3 regions of the Leminorella richardii genome follow, and region 2 is predicted to be linked to each of the others. Evidence: predicted binding sites of a transcription regulator. Region 2 holds the regulator's gene; each other region holds the start of a gene.
The links. The regulator PurR, encoded in region 2, represses purine synthesis genes. The targets are predictions, from matches to a motif close to CANGCAAACGTTTGCNTG.
Positions count from the first base shown of each region.

Region 1: the regulator PurR is predicted to act here: its motif matches at 914-931, upstream of DQM29_RS02280 (NCS2 family permease).
Region 3: the regulator PurR is predicted to act here: its motif matches at 1,529-1,546, upstream of cvpA (colicin V production protein).

Region 1 is NZ_LS483470.1:467,259-469,529, reverse strand. Features, by position in the region: gene DQM29_RS02280 (NCS2 family permease) at 1-870, opposite strand, end outside; gene DQM29_RS02275 (hypothetical protein) at 1,037-1,366, opposite strand; gene DQM29_RS02270 (AraC family transcriptional regulator) at 1,496-2,271, opposite strand, start outside.
Region 2 is NZ_LS483470.1:1,754,466-1,756,736, forward strand. Features, by position in the region: gene DQM29_RS08170 (hypothetical protein) at 1-383, opposite strand, end outside; gene purR (HTH-type transcriptional repressor PurR) at 550-1,566, opposite strand; gene cydH (cytochrome bd-I oxidase subunit CydH) at 1,904-1,993, shown strand; gene DQM29_RS08185 (YniB family protein) at 2,173-2,271, shown strand, end outside.
Region 3 is NZ_LS483470.1:2,445,462-2,447,732, forward strand. Features, by position in the region: gene purF (amidophosphoribosyltransferase) at 1-895, opposite strand, end outside; gene cvpA (colicin V production protein) at 944-1,438, opposite strand; gene dedD (cell division protein DedD) at 1,570-2,271, opposite strand, start outside.

The DNA of each region.
Region 1 (2,271 bases), 1.3 Mb from region 2:
GTCTTTATCCAGCAGGTTTGCCTGACCGGCCACCGCGCGAATCGTCCCGGTAGCGTCAAAAACCGCCGTCATCACCAGTGCCAAAATGCTTGGCAGAACCGTGAGCTTAAGCGCGCCGGGGATATCCAGACTGAACATCAGCGAAGTGCCGTCCTGCGCCACTAGCGAAGGCATTGAGCTTACCCCCTGAAACTTCACGTTCGGGTCAAACGCTAACCCTAGCCCGGAAATCGCCACGATAACCAGCAGGATACCGCCGGGTACGCGCAGGCGCTCAAGGCCAATAATCACAGCCAGACCGATAAAGGCCATCATGACAGGGAACGACGTAAAGTCACCGAACTGCACCGGTAGCCCCGCATTAGGGTTCTTCACCACTGCGCCAATACCGCTGGTAGCGATCATCAGTAGAAACAGGCCGATACCGATGCCGGTACCGTGGGCGATACCCATTGGAATATTGCGCAGGATCCAGGCTCGAATTCCGGTTGCCGAAATCAGCGTAAACAGAACGCCCATAATAAAGACGGCGCCCAGCACAACTGGGATAGAAAGCCCCTGCCCTAAAACAAGACTAAAGGCGGTAAAGGCCGTCAGGGAAATGGCACAGCCGATAGCCATCGGCAAATTTGCCCACAGGCCCATCACGATAGATCCCAAGCCGGCTACCAGACAGGTTGCGACGAAGACCGTCTCAACCGGGAAACCCGCCTGTCCCAGCAGGCTAGGAACCACGACGATAGAGTAAACCATCGCCAGAAAAGTGGTAAGCCCGGCCAGCACTTCCTGACGTACGCTGCTTTTGCGTTCAGAAAGAGTAAAGAGGCGCTCTAACGCGCCAGGCCGAGATTGCCCGCTTGGATTTGACATGAAGAATGCCCTCAAAAAAGGAGTAAATTCAGTTTAACGTCGTAAGGCAAACGATTATCTGAGCTTACCGACCTCTATTTCAACCGTTATTGTTCGATTTTGAGAGATTTTTTCTTTCAGATGGTGATTGAGGGAAAAACCGCACGAGCTTTTCTCCCTACGGCGACTAGCCGTGAGTCATGACCGCACCGAAAAAGAACAGACTAATTAACAGGGGAAGCGCCAAAAGCCCCATCTCAAGCATTCTAGGCAACGGTCGAAACGAACCGTCGTTTGGCACACGAGAGAGCGACAGCGCGTTAAACACCACCGCCAGAAAGGCAATAAACCCCGCCAGAGATAAATCGACAATCAGCACGCCGAACGTCCAGCTCATGGAGCTCTCCGTTACCCCTGCGGCAAGCCGCTCCTGACGCACAAACCATTGCCAGGCAAAAAAGGCCAAAGGCATCAGTACAGACAGCGCTCCCAGCCCCCAGGAAATTCGTCTTAACATGGTTTCGTTACTCCTTCGTTCTGGTTTGTTCTGGCTTTACTACGGCGCTAATTGCCTTATCGTGGCGTGAGTATAATGCTGTCGTTCGCAACAATGAATAGCGTGGAATAGGTAGCCGCGCCGTGATCATCAGCGGCGTCGGTATCGTTCAGGAGTGGTACCGGCAATCTGCTGAAACATAGTAATAAACGCCGATGCCGAGCTGTACCCCACCTCCAGTGCGACCTGCTGTACGGTCTTGCCCCGTTCTAAAAGCGACACGCCGCAAAGAAAGCGCAGCCGCTGTCGCCACTCGCTAAACGGCATACCCAGCTCCTGTGTGCACCTCCGAGCCAGCGTTCTTTCGGTGGTGTAAACCATTTCAGCCCACTGTGCCAAAGAACGGCTGTCTCCCGGAGACGCTTCCAGCGCCCGTAACACGGGTGACAGATACTTATCGTCGCTGTCAGGAAGGTAGGTCAACTCCGCGGGCGCTGCGGCAAGCTCGTCAATCAGCACGCGACACAGCCGCCATTCTGCCAGCGTGCTTACCGTCTCAATGCCTCGTTCAAAGCAGGTGTCGATGATTTCATTGCACAGCGCGCTCAGGTTGAGAACCCGCGCCTCCTGCGGCAGCCTAGAGCAGAATCGAGGATGAATATTGATCGAACGAAAGCGAATGTGCTGATGGTTATAGCTAGAGTGCTCCATACCTGTCGGGATCCACACGGCAAACCCTGCCGGAGCAAGAATACGCTGCCCCGCCGTGTTAAGAGCAATAATTCCCGACTTCACGCAGATCATCTGCCCCCACTGGTGGGCATGGGTGCGAAACTCCGTATCCGCACTGATCTCTTCATTGCGAAAGAAGGCAATGCCGCCAGGGTAGCTTTCCAACGCAGAAATACGCTGCCGTCCGGGCACTC
Region 2 (2,271 bases):
AGCTCAAGGCGATGAGCCCCCTTACTGCTATAGCGCGCAAACAGCAGAACTTTATCTGCAGGCTTACCGTAAAGAGGGATATTTTTATGTGTAACAGCTGTTCCTGGGCGTACGGTAAGAGGCCAGACGGTAAGCTCCTTGGGATTTTTAGCCAGCAGGCGATCTTTTTCTGTAAACCATTTTTCAGAAGAATAGCCTTCTAGTCGTGCAACCAGCGCATCCCCCTTAACGGCAACAATGTCGACAGATACAGGATGTCCGCCGTTGGCTTTATCGGTCACGCTGTATTCTATATGGCTGATTTGTACACCGGGCATTAGCGCGCAGCTAACCATAAGACAGAGGGGAAACATCAAAACAGCAAAGTATTTTATTCGTTTCATAGGGCGCTTACCTTGTTAGCATTCGACGGTGGGTGAGATGCAGTAAAGGGTCGTCCTGAACCTGAGCGCTTTTCTACTTTAGGTAGTTTTTCTGATTTAACTATAGGAAGAGAGTAGCCGTAGGGCAAACAAAAGACCCGCTGAAGCAGCGGGCCGGAGTGAAACGCTATTTTTTAAGGTGTGGGCCGTCGGCGACAGAGTTCCGCTCTACCAGCTCAGGATGCAGCTCAATAGAGTGGTAAGTTTCTCGCTTATTGATTACGCGATCTAACAGCATGTCGAGCGCCATTTCGGCTAGGTTCTCTTTGGGCTGCTGAATAGTTGTCAAAGGTGGATTATAAAAACGGGTGTTTCGGATATTGTCATAACCGATCACCGAAATATCCTGAGGGATTCTTAACCCCATTTCTCCCGCCGCGCACAGGGCTCCCATTGCGATAACGTCGCCGCCGCAGAACAGCGCCGTTGGGCGCTTTTTCAGTTTTAGCAGTTGCATCATGCCTTCATGACCTTCCTGAGGCTGAAAGTCCGCTTCGATAATCCACTCTGCTGGAATATGGATGCCTGCTTCTTCCAGTGCATGGAGAAAACCGCGATGGCGCTCGCGGCCGGTAAACTCATTAAGCTGACCGGTAATAGTCGCGATGTCTCGGTGCCCTCTGTCTATCAGATAGCGAGCCGCCAGATAGCCGCCGTGGAAACCGTTATCTTCAATGTTGTCGGTAAAATCGCTGTGTTTGCCCCAGTCCATGACCATCATGGGAATATTTTGATAGTCATTTAACAGCTCAAGCAGAGGGGGATGATATTCCGAACACATCACCAGCAGGCCATCCACACGTTTTTGCGCCAGCATTGCCAGATAGGCCTGCTGCTTTTCCAGGTCGTTTTGTGTATTGCACAGGATGAGCGTGTAGCCTTTTTTATAACAGGCGGACTCTACGGCCTGAATCACCTCAGCAAAGTAGGGGGATCCACTGCTGGTTGCCAGTAGTCCCAGCGTTTTGGTGCTGTTCACCTTAAGGCTGCGGGCAACGGCGCTGGGGGAGTAGCTGAGTTCTTTTATGGCTGCCCAAACGGCGGTTTTTGTATCTTCCGCTACAAAACGGGTTTTATTAATGACGTGAGATACTGTTGTTGTTGAAACGCCCGCGCGTTTTGCTACGTCTTTGATCGTTGCCATAAAAGTGAATTCTCCTGTGTCCACACCATCGTGCGTTGCTCTCCTGACAGTGTAAACGGATAAGTAACCGTTTGCCTTCTCTTTATTCGTTCGATTACACATTAAAGGCAAAAAGGTGTAGAATTTATTACGTATACACTGGCTTTAGCTTACATTGCCGCTGTCAGTGCAGTTTGGCGATGGATTTTGGCGTATTTAATTAAAAAGTCAAAGAACTATAGTTAAAGGCTGCGACGTTTTTGTTGTTTTATACGGCTTCGTTGAAATGAAGTTCGTAAGTTTGCGTTAACAGCACTTATGTTGATGACACTTAAGTTGATAATAAAAGGAATCCAAGATGTCTGCTGAGTTAAAATGGTCTTTAAGTACAGTCGTTCTGGCGTTGGCGGTGATTGTTACCTATAGTCTGATTGCCGTTACGCACTGATTGATAGTACATACCCGGCGCGGTTAAAGCCGGGTATTGTTTTTGATAGCGCCAAAGAGCAACGATGGAGCGATACGCTTTCATTTTGGCGATTTGTCGGTAAGTGAAAAATGCTCCCTTTGTGGAGCCTATTTTTTGAGTAAAGTAAGTAAGATTCGGTGTTTCAACATGGAGGCAGAATGACTCACCACACGGCTAGCGCGCTGGCTTTAATCAAGCGGATCGCGGGTATTGTTATTTTTATCCCCTCGCTTATATCGACCGCGATATCTATGCTT
Region 3 (2,271 bases), 690 kb from region 2:
CGACGTCGATATCCAAATCGTCCCACTCTCTGGCGATCTTCTCTCCCAGCGTTTTTCCCATCCGCACACGGGCACTGTAAACAGAGATTTTGCTAATAAACGAATCCGGGCGGGAAAAATAGACGTATTCAAACAGGCACGGGTGATTCTGCGGATTATCGGCACACGGTTCGGTAAACAGCTGCCCTTCCAGCGTCACGTAAACGGCCTCTCCCGGTTCAACGTCACGCATAAATTCAAAACCAAGCGTATCCAGCGCCACGCTCTCTGAGGCCACCATATATTCCTGCCTGCCGTCATCCAGCTTGCGCTTACCGATGACTAAGGGACGAATGCCGTTAGGATCGCGAAATGCCAGCATGCCGTGGCCGATAATCAAAGCAACGCAGGCATAGGCACCGCGGATCAGGCGGTGAGTATTGCGCACCGAGGTAAAGATATCCTCTGGCGTCAGCGGATAGTGACGAAAGTTATCCAATTCGCTGGCTAGAATATTAAGGAGCACTTCAGAGTCAGACGAAGTATTGACGTGGCGACGGGCAACTTCAAACAGCTTGTCTCGCAGCTCGTGGGCGTTGGTTAAATTGCCGTTGTGGGCTAAAGAAATACCGTAGGGGGAGTTCACATAAAACGGCTGCGCCTCTGAAGCGCTAGAGCTGCCGGCAGTCGGATAGCGAACGTGGCCGATGCCGAGCGTGCCCTGCAGGCGCTGCATGTGCCGCATTTCAAACACGTCTTTAACCAGTCCGTTGGCCTTTCTCAGGCGAAAGTTATTGTTTTCATCAATAGTGACTATGCCCGCGGCGTCCTGCCCGCGGTGCTGAAGCACCGTTAGTGCATCATAAATAGACTGGTTTACGGGGGTGAACCCGACAATGCCGACAATACCGCACATGCTGTCTCTTCCTCATCAGTATCGCCGACCGCAACCCCCGTTAACTCGCTAGGGTATTGCGTTCGGCAGAAAACTCGACGAACTCTGTAAATGGTCAAAGAACCATTTGATTAGTGGGCTAAATTGCGGGATCAGCTGAGACTGAACCCAGGCTTCGCTTTGAGAAAACGCCGTAAAGGAATCGAGGAAAAACAGCAGAGCAGCAACAATCAGCACACCGCGCAGCGCACCGAAGCAGATACCCAGTACGCGATCTGTACCGGAAAGCCCCGTATGTTTAACCAAAGACCCAATCACATAGTTAACGATAGCACCCACAATTAGCGTCGCAACAAACAACGCGGCAATGGCAATGGCATTACGTATCAGCTCGTCCTGAAACTGCGTAAAGTAGACCGTCAGGTAGGGATAAAAACGACTGGCGACAAAAAACGCCGCAACCCAGGTCACCAACGACAGCGCTTCACGAACGAACCCACGAATCAGGCTGACCAGAAGAGAAAAGGCAATAACGCCGATAATGACATAGTCAACCCAGTTCAGCATACCCACATCCATGCAGTGACGTAAAACTTCATACAATTTACCTATACAAAATACTACGCCGTCGCGTTGCGGCGCATTTTACCAGAAAAAGAAAACGTTTGCGTATCGATTTTATCGGTAAGCAAACGTTACCGTGCAGTTGTATATGCTTTAACCTGCCCGCTGAGGCCCGTCAGGCGATTAAGCTCCGGCAAAGCAGACTCCAGCTTCTGTTTTGACGGGTCAGGCCCAACGATAAGGCGCGTCACTTTACCCTGAACCGGCGTGGCAGGAATAGTGTAGACCCGATATCCCGACAGGCGCAGCGTTGCCACCAGCTCATTAACCCTGTCTGCATTCTTTAACGCACCGAGCTGAACAATATAGGCCTGCCCGACAGGCGCCTTTTCCTGAGGCTTGTCTACTGGCTTATCTTTGGGCTTGTCCTTAGGCTTCTCAGCTTCCGGCTTAGTCACCGGCTTCGCCTCGGCAGGTTTACTTTCCGGCTTTGTTGACGCTGTGGTACCTGTTGCGGTCGCGCCTGCGGTGCCTGCTGTTGATGTTTCTTTTGGCGGAGACGTTGGCGGTGCGGTATCTGGCGGGGTCGTTCCCGCTGTTTGAGCAGAAGCGCCCTGTCCCTGTTTGTCATCGGAACTACCGCTGGCCGCTGGCGGTGTCTGCGGCAGGTTATGGTTCACCGACGGTAAAATTTCGGTATTCTGATCGTCACCCTCTTTGGGCACCAGCGGAATAGAAGCAAACGTGTCTTCATAGTGCTTCTTTTTACCATCAAACAGGTTGGGCAGTACGATCACGCCAATGGCGACAATAATAACTGCACCAACCAGCCT